3 regions of the Janthinobacterium longum genome follow, and region 1 is predicted to be linked to each of the others. Evidence: predicted binding sites of a transcription regulator. Region 1 holds the regulator's gene; each other region holds the start of a gene.
What was found. The regulator HrcA, encoded in region 1, represses chaperone genes, less so after heat shock. The targets are predictions, from matches to a motif close to TTAGCACTCNNNNNNNNNGAGTGCTAA.
Positions count from the first base shown of each region.

Region 2: groES (co-chaperone GroES) is a predicted target of HrcA. The motif match lies at 2,642-2,668, and genes of this name have one in related genera.
Region 3: rpoH (RNA polymerase sigma factor RpoH) is a predicted target of HrcA. The motif match lies at 2,451-2,477, and genes of this name have one in related genera.

Region 1 covers NZ_JBNYXQ010000011.1:44,095-49,011, reverse strand. The annotation lists gene dapB (4-hydroxy-tetrahydrodipicolinate reductase) at 1-499, opposite strand, end outside; gene ACQ4WM_RS21775 (outer membrane protein assembly factor BamE) at 518-1,213, opposite strand; gene fur (ferric iron uptake transcriptional regulator) at 1,337-1,768, shown strand; gene hrcA (heat-inducible transcriptional repressor HrcA) at 1,775-2,791, opposite strand; gene ACQ4WM_RS21760 (HAD family hydrolase) at 2,911-3,636, opposite strand; gene ACQ4WM_RS21755 (hypothetical protein) at 3,894-4,496, shown strand; gene ACQ4WM_RS21750 (hypothetical protein) at 4,533-4,917, shown strand, end outside.
Region 2 covers NZ_JBNYXQ010000001.1:1,538,527-1,543,443, reverse strand. The annotation lists gene ACQ4WM_RS07005 (hypothetical protein) at 1-239, shown strand, start outside; gene groL (chaperonin GroEL) at 397-2,046, opposite strand; gene groES (co-chaperone GroES) at 2,099-2,389, opposite strand; gene ACQ4WM_RS06990 (hypothetical protein) at 2,899-3,636, shown strand; gene ACQ4WM_RS06985 (cell division protein ZapB) at 3,756-4,019, shown strand; gene ACQ4WM_RS06980 (cell division protein ZapA) at 4,019-4,330, shown strand; RNA gene ssrS (6S RNA) at 4,407-4,584, shown strand; gene ACQ4WM_RS06970 (EVE domain-containing protein) at 4,673-4,917, shown strand, end outside.
Region 3 covers NZ_JBNYXQ010000007.1:190,529-195,445, forward strand. The annotation lists gene ACQ4WM_RS18390 (cytochrome P450 family protein) at 1-170, shown strand, start outside; gene ACQ4WM_RS18395 (antibiotic biosynthesis monooxygenase family protein) at 167-520, shown strand; gene ACQ4WM_RS18400 (hypothetical protein) at 510-956, opposite strand; gene ACQ4WM_RS18405 (hypothetical protein) at 1,095-1,358, shown strand; gene rpoH (RNA polymerase sigma factor RpoH) at 1,404-2,294, opposite strand; gene ftsX (permease-like cell division protein FtsX) at 2,775-3,695, opposite strand; gene ACQ4WM_RS18420 (cell division ATP-binding protein FtsE) at 3,692-4,447, opposite strand; gene ftsY (signal recognition particle-docking protein FtsY) at 4,461-4,917, opposite strand, start outside.

The sequences.
Region 1 (4,917 bases):
TACCCGACGGCGCGTCAACCTTGTGGCGGTGATGGGCTTCGATAATCTCGATATCGTAGCCTTCGGACAAGCTTTTCGCGGCCAGCTCCAGCAGTTTCATGGTGACGTTGACGCCCACGCTCATGTTCGGCGCGAACATGATGGCAGTCTTTTCGGCGGCGGCGGCAATCGCCGCCTTGCCCGCATCGTCAAAACCGGTGGTACCGATAATCATTTTGATACCGTGCTCGGCGCAATAGGCCAGGTGCTGCAACGTGGCTTCGGGACGGGTAAAGTCGATCAGGTAGTCGGCCTGGGCCAGGCCTTTGGCCAGGTCGGATTCGATCGCCACGCCGGCAGGCTTGCCGAGGAAAGCGGCGGCATCCTGGCCGATCGAGGGCGCACCGGCACGGTCGAGCGCACCGGCCAGCACGGCGTCGGGCGCATTGCCCACCGCTTCGATCAGGATATGGCCCATGCGGCCACTGGCGCCGGCGATTGCAATTTTCAGTTCAGTCATTTTAATATTTACAACAACTTATTTGGTGGGGGCAGGTGCAGGCTCGACCGGCGTCGCGGCTGGCGTCACCTCGGGCTTGGTCACCGGTATCATCGCCGGCGTATTGTCCGGGTTCGACGGCACGGCCGATGGCGCCACCGGCGAAGGCACGACGGCGGTGGGCGCTGCGGCTTTGGCCTGCTTGGCAAATAGCGACGGGCCGGCGATGCGGTCGATATATTCTTTTTCGGTCGGCAGGTTGCCGCCTTCAAAGCGCGCGACCTTGCCTTCCTTGTCAAAGTAGACGACCACGCGGCTGCTGGTGGTTTCGCCACTGCCGCGGGCCAGGCGGAATGGGTAATCCCAGCGGTCGGCGTGGAAGATATCGGCCAGCAGCGGGGTGCCCAGAATGAAACGGACCTGATCGCGCGTCATGCCTTCTTTCAGCTGCGACACCATCTCTTCGGAGACAAAGTTGCCTTGCTGAATGTCCGGCCGATACGGCGAGAAAAACCACATGAATTTCTGCAGCGGCGTGACCGTGGTGGTCTGCGCGCCTTGGTCGGGCACGACTTCCTTGCCTTCTTTCTGGGCGGCCGCCGGTTTTTCACCAAGGATGCCACGACTGGCACAGCCGGTCGCCATCAGCGCAACGCAAACCAGGCCTGCAACGACCGGTGCTCGGAATGAAATACGGTGACGCAAGGATGGCAATACAGCCGGTATGACGCGCATAAATGACCTCAATTTGATGAACAAAACGCCAGGAGTGACTGGTCCACCCAAAAATGCTTATTTTGGCACTCGCCGACAAAACGCTATATGATAAAGCACCTGACCCACATACGAGCAACAAACATGAGTAACAATCCTAGTGATCTCAAGGCAAGCGGCCTGAAAGCCACTCTGCCACGGCTGAAGATACTCGATATCTTCCAGAGTAGCCCGGTACGCCACCTGACGGCAGAAGACGTCTATAAAATTCTTCTGGCTGACAATATGGATGTTGGCCTGGCAACTGTCTACCGTGTCCTGACCCAGTTCGAACAAGCTGGCTTGCTTAACCGCAACCATTTTGAAACGGGCAAGGCCATTTTCGAGCTCAATGAAGGTTCGCACCACGATCACCTGGTGTGCCTCGATTGCGGCAGGGTCGAAGAATTCTTCGATGAATCGATCGAAACACGCCAGCAGAAAGTGGCCGAAGAGCGCGGCTTCAAGATCGCCGAACACGCGCTGGCCATCTACGGCAACTGCATCAAGCCGGCCTGCCCGCACCGCACTGCCTGAGCCCTGTCAGTGGTGGCTCAAGGCACTTGACAGCAGTTTTGCCGTAATATCGACAATCGGAATGACCCGCTCGTAGGCCATGCGGGTCGGCCCGATCACGCCCAGGGTTCCCACGATCTTGCCGTTAACTTCATAAGGCGCCGTCACCACGCTCATTTCGTCCATCGGCACCAGGTTCGACTCGCCGCCGATAAAAATCTGCACGCCGGTCGCCTTGCTCGATACATCGAGCAATTGCATCAGCCCTGTCTTCTGCTCGAACATGTCGAATAGCTGGCGCAGCGAACTCATGTTCGATGACAGATCGCGCACGCTGAGCAGGTTGCGCTCGCCCGAAATCACCATGTCGTCGCTATGGTCGGCCATGACTTCGCTGCCCGCTTCGACCGCCACCTGCATCAGGCTGCCCATGTCGTCGCGCAACTGGCGCAGCTCGCCCTGCAGGCGCACGCGCACGGCGTCGAATGACAGGCCGCCATAATTCTGGTTGATATAGTTGGCCGACTGGATTAACTGCGACGGCGTGTAGTCTGCTTCCGTCAGCAGCAGCCGGTTCTGCACGTCGCCGCCCGGGCCGACGATCACCAGCAGGATGCGTTTTTCGGACAGGCGCAAAAATTCGATCTGCTGGAATACCGATTCGCGCCGGGGACTGAGTACCACGCCGGCGAACTGAGACAGCGAAGACAGCATCTGCGCCGCGTTGGCGATGGTTTTTTGCGGCTGCTGGGTCTGCAGGCTCAGGCGCGAGTCGACCATATGCTCGTCGAGCTGCCGGACCGTCAGCAGGGTGTCGACAAAGATGCGGTAGCCGCGCGGCGTGGGGATGCGGCCGGCCGAGGTATGCGGGCTAGACACATAACCCTGCTCTTCCAGGTCGGCCATGATGTTGCGGATGGTGGCCGGCGACAGGTCGAGGCCGGAAATTTTCGACAAGGCGCGCGAACCGACCGGCAGGCCGTCGGCGATATATCGCTCGACCAGGGCTTTCAGCAGGGTTTGGGCACGTAGTTCGAGTTGCATGGTGTTTTCAGTTATACAAGTGTGCTGGCGGCCGCACGCGCATGGGTACGCAACCACAGCAGCGCATGACAGCGTCGCATTACAGCGTTCATTATGCACGTTCGCCCGCGCAACGGCGATCAATCTTCCAGTTGCGCCTGCAGCCAAAGCAGCAATTCATCAAAGTTGGCACAGATGGCGTCCGGCTGCACGCCGGCCGCCAGATGGGCGTCGCTACCGCGCCGGTTCATCCAGACGGCCCGCATGCCCGCATCCTGCGCCCCCGTCACATCGAAATACAGATCGTCGCCCACATACACGGCTTCGTGCGGCGCCACGCCCAGAGCCTCGCAGCCAGCCAGGAAAATCGAGGCGTCGGGCTTGGCCACGCCAAACTCGCTGGCGGCGATCGAGACCTTGAAATGCTGTGCCAGGCCGATAATTTCAAGGTCGGCGTTGCCATTCGAGATCGAGCCCACCAGCAGCCGCTGTTGCATCCAGGCCAGGCCAGGCAGCACATCGTCATACGGCGTGACGCGGTTGCGGGCGGCCAGGAACTGCATGACGGCTTCATCGACCAGGGCCGGGTCTTCGCCGGCTGCAGCAAACGCCGTCAGCAGGCCGGCGCGGCGCAATTCGATCAGGTTGCCGTGCAAATGCGGTTGTTGATTCAGCATGTCGAGCCGGTGCCGCCGCAGCGCCTCGATGGAAAACTGCTGCGCCACCCGCGGCGCGTGGCGCGCCAGCCAGTCGTGCAGCAGGGTTTCGGCGGCGGCGATCACGGGCGCAATCGGCCACAGGGTATCGTCGAGATCGAACAGGATGGCCTTGGGCGGAACAACGGCAGGGACAGCGGTAGTGGTCATGGCGGCAATCATCAGCAGAGCAAAGCATAGGTACAGGCACAGGCACAGGCAAGCCCTATTGTCGCATTGTTCGCAAGGCGCGGCGTGCCAGCCGGCCCCGCATATGTGAACGAATCAGGGCGAGCGCGGGAAAAATTGTTACAGGGTGATACAAGGCAGGATCAATCGCCTTGCCAGATAGACTAAAATAGGCGCCATTCCAATGCGGCGCCAGCGTCCGTGTTGCGCTACCCCACCTGATTCGTTTTGGAGAATGTATGAAAAATGTATACCTGCGCTCGATGCTGGCGGCGGCATGCGCTGCCACACTGGCAGCCTGCGGCGGCAGCGGCGGCAATCTGTTTTTGAGCGGCTCGGTGGTCGGCCTGGCCAAGACCGGCCTGATTCTGCAAAATGGCGGCGAAGACCTGGCAGTCACCTCCGGTGCCTCCAGCTTTGTGTTCGTCAACCTGATCAAGTCCGAGGACCGCTACGATATCAAGATCAAGCAGCAGCCAAAGGGCGCCACTTGCACGGTCAACAACGGTAGCGGCAAGGCCAACAGCTTTTCGGTATCGACCACCGTGGTCAGCTGCATTACCGACACATATGCCCTGAGCGGCGCGATCACCGGATTGAGCGCCGACGGCCTGACGCTGGTCAACGGCATCAGCGGCAGCATCAGCCCACTGAAAGGCGCGACGACCTTTACCTTCCCCGCGGTCGCCGACGGTTCCACCTATAACCTTTCGATTTCAAGCAATCCGGCTGGCTTGATTTGCAGATTCCAGGGCTCGATCAGCCCCGACGGCCACGATATCGTGGGCGTCATGGGCTCCGGTCCCGTCAGCTCGCTGGCACTCAACTGCGCACCGAATTAAGCCGTGCGATCCGTGAACACCATTTTGGAGAAATACATGAAGTCATCCTGCCTGCGCCCTCTCGCCGCGCTGTTGCTCACCGTCGGCCTGGCGGCCTGCGGCGGCAAGGCCTCATACGATGTATCGGGCACCATTTCGGGCCTCAGCAATGCCGGCCTGGTGCTGGCCAACGGCAGCGACACCGTCTCGCCGGCCGTCGGCGCCACGACGTTTACTTTTCCCAAGCGCATAGACTACGGCACCAACTACACCATCACGGTGAAAACGCCGCCGGCCCACATGAATTGCAGCGTATCGGGCGGCACCGGCTCGGCAGGGCTGTATGTCAGCATTCAAGCCGCTGTCAGCTGCCAGCAAAATGCCTATACGGTCGGCGGCACCATCACAGGCCAGACGGTTGACGGCCTGGTACTGGGCAATG
Region 2 (4,917 bases), on a different contig from region 1:
TATTTCCACATCTTCCGTTACCGCTGACTGTCGCGGCCGGCCGGCAGGTGATCCACGATGACCTGGAGGCGTTGCGCGGCTTGCGCAACCGCATCGCGCATCATGAACCGGTCATCGGCTATCCGTTGATTGCACTCCAGGCTCGCATGCAGCGCCTGCTCAAGCTGCGCTGCGGGCATACCGGGGCCTGGATGTCCGAATGGGAAATCGTCAGTGCGGTGCTGGCAGCGCGGCCATGAGCAAGCCGGGTGCATTTTGTCGGGGCGAAAAAAAGCCACCTTCCGTGGAAGATGGCTCTCGGGTTGCCGCAGATAAAAGAGCAGCTTTTGGCCCGCTCCTCATGCTACGGCGGTGCGGCCCGGCGACGCCGTCGCCTGCGCGCCGGGCCGCAGGACATTACATCATGCCGTCCATGCCACCCATGCCGCCCATACCACCCATGCCGCCGCCCATGCCGCCGCCTGCTTTGTCGTCAGCGATTTCGCAGACCATGCAGTCAGTTGTCAGCATCAGGGAAGCGATCGAAGCGGCGTTTTGCAGCGCCGAACGGGTCACTTTGGCTGGGTCCAGCACGCCCATTTCGACCATGTCGCCATAGGTGCCGTTGGCAGCGTTGTAGCCGTAGTTGCCGGTGCCAGCCAATACGGCTGCCACGACTACCGAAGCTTCTTCGCCGGCGTTTTGCACGATCATGCGCAGTGGCTCTTCCATCGCGCGCAGCACGATCTTGATACCTGCGTCCTGGTCAGGATTGTCGCCCTTGACCGTGATGTTGGCGCGTGCGCGCAGCAGGGCTACGCCGCCGCCTGGCACGATACCTTCTTCGACGGCAGCGCGGGTCGCGTGCAGTGCATCTTCAACGCGGGCTTTTTTCTCTTTCATTTCGACTTCGGTGGCTGCGCCAACCTTGATCACGGCAACGCCGCCAGCCAGTTTGGCCACGCGCTCTTGCAGTTTTTCACGGTCGTAGTCCGAGGTCGCTTCTTCGATCTGTACACGCACTTGTTTCACGCGTGCTTCGATCGAGGCAGCTTCGCCGGCGCCGTCGATGACGATGGTGTTTTCCTTGCCCACTTCGATGCGCTTGGCTTGGCCCAGCTCTTCGAGCGTGACTTTTTCCAGGGTCAGGCCGACTTCTTCTGCGATGACCTGGCCGCCGGTCAGGACAGCGATGTCTTCCAGCATGGCTTTGCGGCGGTCGCCGAAGCCAGGTGCTTTCACTGCGCAAGTTTTCAGGATGCCGCGGATGTTGTTTACAACCAGGGTAGCCAGTGCTTCGCCTTCGATGTCTTCCGCGATGATCAGCAGTGGACGGCCAGCTTTGGCGACTTGTTCCAGTACCGGCAGCAGGTCACGGATGTTCGAGATTTTCTTGTCGCACAGCAGGACGAATGGATTGTCCAGGATGGCAACTTGCTTTTCTTGATTATTGACGAAGTACGGCGACAGGTAGCCGCGGTCGAACTGCATGCCTTCCACGATATCCAGCTCGTCGTTCAGCGACTTGCCGTCTTCCACGGTGATCACGCCTTCCTTGCCGACTTTTTCCATCGCTTCAGCGATACGCTCGCCGATCGAGTAGTCGGAGTTGGCCGAGATCGCGCCAACCTGGGCGATTTCCTTGGTGGTGGTGCAAGGACGGGCGATTTTCGCCAGTTCTTCCACGGTAGCAGCGACAGCCTTGTCGATGCCGCGCTTCAGGTCCATCGGGTTCATGCCGGCGGCAACGAACTTCATGCCTTCGCGCACGATGGCTTGTGCCAGCACGGTAGCGGTGGTGGTGCCGTCACCGGCGTTGTCGCTGGTGCGGGAAGCAACTTCCTTGACCATTTGCGCGCCCATGTTCATGAGCTTGTCTTTGAGTTCGACTTCTTTTGCAACCGATACGCCGTCCTTGGTGACGGTAGGGGCGCCGAACGAGCGCTCCAGGACCACGTTGCGGCCTTTCGGGCCCAGGGTCACTTTGACTGCGTTGGCGAGAATGTTTACGCCTTCGACCATCTTGGCGCGCGCTGCGTCGCCGAATACTACTTCTTTAGCTGCCATGTTCAATTCTCCAGAGATTTCGGAATAGATCTATTTAAAACGTGGAAACGAATTACTGAACGACGATCGCCATGATGTCTTCTTCGCGCATGACCATCAGTTCCTGGCCATCGACCTTGACGGTCTGGCCGGCGTATTTGCCGAACAGTACGCGGTCGCCTACTTTGACATCCAGAGGACGGACTTTGCCGTCGTCGAGAATCTTGCCATTGCCTACGGCAAGGACTTCGCCTTGGTCCGGTTTTTCAGCAGCTGCATCAGGAATGATGAGGCCGGACGCAGTCTTGGTTTCCTGGTCGAGGCGTTTGACGATGACACGATCGTTCAATGGGCGCAGATTCATACAAAACTCCTTAAAGTTCAATGGATAAGTGTTGCTCGATCCTGGCCAGCCCGGCATCGTGCCAGGCCCGCTGTCGACCGACCGCCGTATCGACATATCAACTACGGCGTGCAACGAATCAAGCAAACCTCGATCGTCCCGTGCCTGCCCGCTTCTGGCGGAAGTACGCTGCGGCGTCGCCCACCGCGCGTACTCCTTGCCGAACAACTGGCAAGCATCGGTCTGTCATGAGGATTGCTACGAAAGAGTTTGTTAGCACTCTCTACTAACGAGTGCTAATTATAGGGACGGCAGGGGGCTTATTCAAGGGGAACATATATATACACGATACGTGCAAGTGGCATTCGGGCTTGGGTTTGCGCTGGCGCAAACCACCTTCCCGGGCGTCAGCGGCGGATGCGACTCTAGCATGGCGTTGACGACAGTGCTTTTCCTGTACGCACAGGAAACATTGCATGACGATTAAATTTGCTAAGATAATCAGTATTACTTACCAAGTAGTGATGATTATGCCAACCTTGTTTTCCCGCCATGCCGTTTGTCTGTCCTTCGCCGCCGCCAGTCTGGTCTTTTCCGCCAGTGCCGGCGCGCAAACTTTTCTTGACGAACTGACGGTGGCAAGCCTGTCTCCGCAGGATAAGGAGGCGCTGCTCAATGCCTTGTCCAGGGACCTGAACAAGGACGACGATGACCAGGAAGCGCATGTATGGAGCAACGCAGGCGCGAAGGCGGCCACCCTGCAAGCCGTCTACAGCTTCAGCAATTCCTCCATGACGGAGCACAGTCTGAAGGCGCATGTATGCCGCGACCTGAAATTTGTCGTCACGGCCGGCGGCAAGACGCAGGATCTGAGCCGGCGTACCTGCTCGCAAAACAGCGGGCGCTGGGATATTCAGGGCAAGGATGCGCCGCCCGTCACGTATCCGCCCTTCCTGTCAGACGTCACGGTGGCCAGCCTGAACGCGCAGGAAAAGAAAGACCTGCTGAAAGCGGCCGTGCGCACCCTGAAGGACGAGCAAGATGGCAAGACGCGTCAGTGGAGCAACAAGGGCATGGGCAACGCCGCACCCTTGCGCGTGAGCCTGACGACATCCGACACGGGCACCAGGCCCGGCAGTTTTACCACCTGCCGCGACCTGACGATGGTATTTGATGGCAAAAATGGCAAACAGGAACTGCGTCGCCGCTCGTGCGAAAACCGCTATGGCGCGCTGGACATCGAACCGGGCTACGAGGAAGACCGCTAGATCGGCGATGATGATGAAAAGCACCTATTTTCCGGTAACTGGACGTCATTGATGTAATTATGTGTGTCAGTAACGCGATTCGATTGACGCCTGTGCAAGCTGCGCCCTATAGTGGCGGCATGATTTCCGAATTCAACGAATTATCCGACAAAATTGGCCTGCTGGCCGAAATGACTCATGCGCTGCGTCGTGAAAACGCGCAACTGCGCAAGGACAATGCTGCCCTTGCTGCGGAGAACGCGCAGTATGTGCAGCGCATGCGCGAGGCGCAGGAGCGGGTCGAGGCGCTGCTGGAAAAAATTCCGGAACTGGTGCAGGCGGGCCTGGAGCAGGCCGCCTCCGAAGCCATGGCCCATGCGGCTGAAAACGGGAAGGAAGCGTAATGTCGCGTGTCGATGTCAATATCATGGGCCAGTCGTACAGCATGGTCTGCCGCGATGGCGAAGAGCGCGCGCTGCGCGAAGCGGCCATCTATCTTGATAGCAAGATGAAAGCCATCCGCGATGCGGGCAAGGTCAAGGGCAATGACCGCATCGCCGTGCTGGCGGCGCTGGGCGTGGCAGCCGAATTCTTGTCCGTCAAGTCGCCTCAAGGGCCGCTGTCGGAGCTGACCATTCTGGAAGTAAAGCAAAAAATTTCGGCCATGCACATGGTGCTCGATAGCGCCCTGACGCCCCAGGAAAATTTGTTTTAAGCGGCGCTTAAGTGCCGGGGCCGCATGTTCTGTACGAATTCCCTTTGCGATGCGCGCACTAAGGAGTAAACTTCTCCCTACCCTGCGGTGTTCGCGATTGCCATATATTCCTTGAACCATTTATGCGCATCGGTTGCGAATTTTGTTTGATGGGAGTGAGCGTCGCTCGTTCGACGAACCCGAAATTGAACTAACGTGACCACCTTGAACCGTTTGGTTCGGGATGCCGGCATAGCGGCACAGGCGGGGCCTGATTGATAGAGAACGGTTGCAGCATGACGATGCGCAGCCGTTTTTTTACGTCCGCAGTTTCCAGGGGAAGACATGAAGCAATACTGGTTGATGAAATCCGAACCCACCGAAGTGAGCATCGATGACCTGATGGCGGCGCCCGGGCACGCCATGCCCTGGTTCGGCGTGCGCAACTACCAGGCACGCAACTTCATGCGTGATGGCATGCGTGAGGGCGACGGCGTACTGTTCTATCATTCCAGCTGCCCGCAGCCGGGCGTGGTGGGTGTGGCCGAAGTGGCCAGCACGGCATACCCGGACCATAGCCAGTTTGACAAAAACAGCCATTATTTCGA
Region 3 (4,917 bases), on a different contig from region 1:
CCTTTGGTCATGGCGCCCACCTGTGCCCGGGGCAGGCGGTGGCGCAGACCATGGTCGCGGCCATCTTGTCGGCCTGGTCCGAAGCGTTGCGGTCACTGGCGCTGGACTGGCATTATCGGCCTTCGCCGAATGCCCGCATCCCGGTATTTACCGATGCTGGTGCCGCATGATCGCCGTGATCTTCGAAGTCTGGCCCAGCGTGGAAGGGCGCGCGCATTACCTGGAACTGGCGGCGGCGCTGCGGCCGCTGCTGGACCAGGTCGACGGTTTTATTTCCATCGAGCGCTTCAGCAGTCTCAGCGATCCTGGCAAATTGCTGTCGCTGTCTTTTTTCCGCGATGAGGCGGCGCTGGCGCAGTGGCGGCGGCTCGAAGCGCACCGCGCGGCGCAGGCCGAAGGCCGGCAGGGCGTGTTCGATGATTACCGGCTGCGCATCGCCGGCGTGGTGCGCGACTATGGCATGCACGAGCGGGCGCAGGCGCCGGCCGACAGCCGTTGCCGCCACCATCCTAGTGCTTGAGCGTGCCTTGGGTGATCTTGACCTTGACGCGGTAGACCGGCAGGGGCGCATCGATGGGCGGCGGCGAGGCCGGGTCGACGTCGAGCAGGGTAAAGGTCAGGTGATTGATGGTGATGGAACTGGCGCCGTTGGGCATCGAATCGGACAATACCAGGTCGGTGGCGCCGGCGCTGTGCAGCAGGGTAAAGCTGTAGCTGACGTAACCCTTCCAGACGCACACGGCGCCGGCGCGGCAGCGGCTGTCGTTGACGCGGTCGAGTTTCAAGGTGTCGGTGGCGGTGATGGCGACCTGCTCGCCAGGCGACAGCACATGGGTCACGCTGCGCGGCGTATTGCGCGCGTCGCCGGTGCTGGTGGCGGCGCCGCAGCCAGCCAACGCCAGACACAGCAATAAAGGCCAGAATAAAGTTCGTAAAAAATGACTCGGGTAATGCATGCTGTTCCTTCCAGATAGCGTCCTATGCGGGATATTCGCGGATGAGATTGTGGATCATAACAAAATGATATTATTGCGGCGCACGTCTGGCGTGCGGCAATGGCGTAAAATGGCTGTTTTGAAAATCAGGAAACAACCATGAAAAAAACCGCCCTGGCGAAAAGCGATGCCAAGAAGTTGATGGGGAAGATGAATGTTCCCGGCGCCGGTGCCTTCGGCAAGGAAGCGGTGGTCGTTGACCGCCGCGAGCAGCGCAAGCGCGACCATGCCCTGGGCCTGGTGCCGTTCGCCGTCAAACTCAACAGCGACCTGGTGTTGCAGTTGCAAACCCTGGCCAAGGAGCGTGACGCGGACTTGAACGAAGTCGTGGCCGAACTGCTGGCCAAGGGCCTGGCAGCATAATGCAAAAGGCGCCGCAAGGCGCCTTTTCACTGCGTGTTGACCGTTTTATACGTAGGCGGCCAGCGCGCCCTTCATTTTTTTCAACGCCGCCACTTCGATCTGGCGGATGCGTTCGGCCGATACGCCGAACTCTTCAGCCAGCGCATGCAGCGTGGCGCCGGAGCCGTCATCGTTGGCCAGCCAGCGCGCTTCGACGATGCGGCGCGAACGGGCGTCAAGCTTGCCCAGCGCCGTTTCCAGGCCTTCCGATTGCAAGCGTGTCACTTGTTCCGCTTCCAGTACCTTGGTCGGCTCGCTGAGATCTGACGACAGGTAGGCGATCGGCGAAAACTTGTCATCTTCATCGTCGGTCGGCGACTCCAGCGCGATGTCGCGGCCGCTCAGGCGCGTTTCCATTTCGATCACTTCTTCGCGTTTCACGTCCAGCAGCTTGGCCAGTGCATCGATCTGTTTCGGCGTCATCGCGTCCAGGCCGGTCTTGTGGCTGCGCAGATTGAAGAACAGCTTGCGCTGTGCCTTCGTCGTCGCCACTTTGACCAGGCGCCAGTTTTTCAGGATGTACTCATGCATCTCGGCTTTCACCCAGTGCATGGCGTACGACACCAGGCGCACGCCCTGGTTCGGATCGAAACGTTTGACGGCTTTCATCAGGCCGATATTGCCTTCCTGGATCAGGTCGGCATGCGGCAGGCCATAGCCCAGATAGCCACGGGCGATCGACACCACCAGGCGCAAGTGCGACAGCACCAGCTCCTGTGCGGCAGCGAGGTCATTTTTTTCGCGCAAGCGCGTCGCCAGCGAGATTTCTTCATCGTGGGTCAACATGGGCAGACGGTTCACGGCCGAAATATAGGCGTCGATATTGCCCAGGTTGCCGGTGAATCCAAGGTTCAGCGCATTATTTTTGGCAGGAACCAATGCGGACATCGTAGTCATGTTTACTCCTCGTAGTCTTGCTTGTTCCATACGGCCCTGCCACGCGGCAGGGACCAGTTTCATTTTTTTTTACTGTATCCGGTCTTGCGGTTTGCAGCGCGCGACGCTATCTTTATCTGGCGGTACTGGCATCGCTGCTCACGGGTATGACATATATTAGCACTCTCTGTCGGAGAGTGCCAATCAGCTCATCCAATCACTCCGATAGCCAAAATACTATGACGTTCGAAAGGACGATGGCGACTGTGTAATGCTCTCTTGCATGGGGAATAGCACCAGTGTGCGCCGATTCTGGCTCACTTGAAAGCGCCGCACAGTAGCCCATGGCAACCATGGCTGAACTGAACATTATTCTCTATGCCAATGTCGTGATATTACGCAGGCTAACTGAAGTGAGCCTTAAGAATACTTGTCAAAAATCAAGGGTATTGCGGCGGGAGGGAGCACGGGACGGCGCCGGTGGCGTCGTCCCGTATGGCTTCAGTTGACTCGTGCCAGGTGGCGCTGCACGCACAGGAAGGCGCCGACCAGGCCCAGGCCGGCGCTGACGGCCAGCAGGCCTGCCATCGGCAGCGGCGCCAGCGGCGCCATCTGGAATTCGGACGAGTACAGGCGCGCAAATTCGGCAATCGCGGTATTGAGCGGCCGCAGCGCCAGCGCCACGGCGCCCAGGGCCAGCGCGCCGGCGCACAGGCCCAGCAGGGCGCCCGTGTAATAGAAGGGGCGGTGGATAAAGGTGTCGGTGGCGCCGATCAGTTTCGAGATGCTGATCTCGTCGCGCTGCGTCATTACCTGCAGGCGGATGGTGTTGAAGACCACTGCGATCACGGCCACGCCGAGGGTAATGGCCAGCAGCAGCAGCACCAGGCGCAGCACGCCCAGCAGCGCGGCCAGGCGCTTGACCCAGGCCGAATCGACTTGCGCCGATTCCACGCCGGGCAACTGGCGCAGCAGTTCGGCCACCGCATCGACATCCTGCGCTTCGGTGGCGGTATTGAAGGCGTTCAGTTTCAGCACATAACTGTCGGGCAGCGGGTTGTCGCCCAAGGTATTGAGCACGTCAGCCAGGCCGCTCTTGCTTTTCAGCGAATCGAGCGCGTCTTCGCGCGGAATAAAGACGATTTTCGCTTTCGGGTCGTGCACGATCTTGCGCATCTCGCCGGCCAGGCCGCTGGCCTGCTCGCGTGGCGTATCGATTTTCATGAACACACTGATTTCCGGGTCGACCGACATCTGTTCCGACATCGGGCGCACATTGTCGAGCATGGTCAGGCCGGCAAACGGCAGCGACAGGGCGATCGCCACCACCAGCACGTTGAGCAGAAAGCCGCTCGGCGACTTGCGCAAATGAATCAGCGCCGAGCCGAGCGCAAAGCGGTGTTGGCGGAACCAGCCTCTCATGCGTCTTCTCCGTGGGCATCGTCCATGCCGGTATCGGCCTCGGACTTGGGTGCAAAATCGGGGTCGGGCGCTGCGAACACGGGCGCTTCGGTGGCCTTGTCGATGGCCACCAGCTGGCCGTTTTTCAGGTGGATCACGCGGGCGGCGGCGTCGAGCATCTGTTCATCGTGGCTGGAAATAAGGCAGGTCACGCCGACCGAGTGAAACGCTTTCAGGGCTTCGAGCACCTTGTTGGCGCTGTCGCGGTCCAGGTTGGCGGTCGGCTCGTCGGCCAGGATGATTTGCGGGCGGTTGACGATGGCGCGCGCAATCGACACGCGCTGCTGCTCGCCACCGGACAGCGACAGCGGTCGCGCCAGCGCGCGGTCGAGCAGGCCGACCTTGTCGAGCGCGCGGCGTGCGCGTTGCTCGGCGGCCGCCTTGTGCGCGCCCACTACCAGCAGCGGCAGCATGACATTGGCCAGGATCGAGCGGTCGTTCAACAGTTTTTGCTGCTGGAAGATCAGGCCCATATTGCGGCGCAGGAACGGTACGCCGGCCGGTTTCAGCTTGGCCATGTCCTGGCCGTTGACGATCAGCTTGCCCGAGGTGGGGCGCTCCATGGCGGCGATCATTTTCAGCAGGGTGGACTTGCCGGCGCCGGACGGTCCCGCCAGGAACACCAGTTCGCCCTTGGCAATGCTCAGTGAAATGTCGCTGAGGGCAACCGCATCGGAAGTATATTGTTTGGAGACGTGCTGAAATTCAATCATGTGATGGGCAGGTTTATCCGAGCAGGGCTTCGACAAATTCGGCAGCCACGAAAGGCTGCAAGTCTTCAATTTTTTCACCGATGCCGATGAAATACACGGGCACCGGGCGCACGCGGGCGATCGCCGCCAGCACGCCGCCCTTGGCAGTACCGTCGAGCTTGGTGATCACCAGGCCGCTCAGTTGCAGGGCGTCGTCGAACGCTTTCACTTGCATCAGCGCATTCTGGCCCGTATTGCCGTCAATCACCAGCAAGGTTTCATGCGGCGCGCCTTCCATGCCCTTGCCGATCACGCGCTTGATCTTTTTCAGCTCTTCCATCAGGTGCAACTGGGTCGGCAGGCGGCCAGCCGTGTCGACCATCACCACATCGATGCCACGCGCCTTGGCCGACTGCACCGAGTCGTACGCCACGGCGGCCGGGTCGCCCGACTCCTGCGAGATCACGGTAACGTTGTTGCGCTCACCCCAT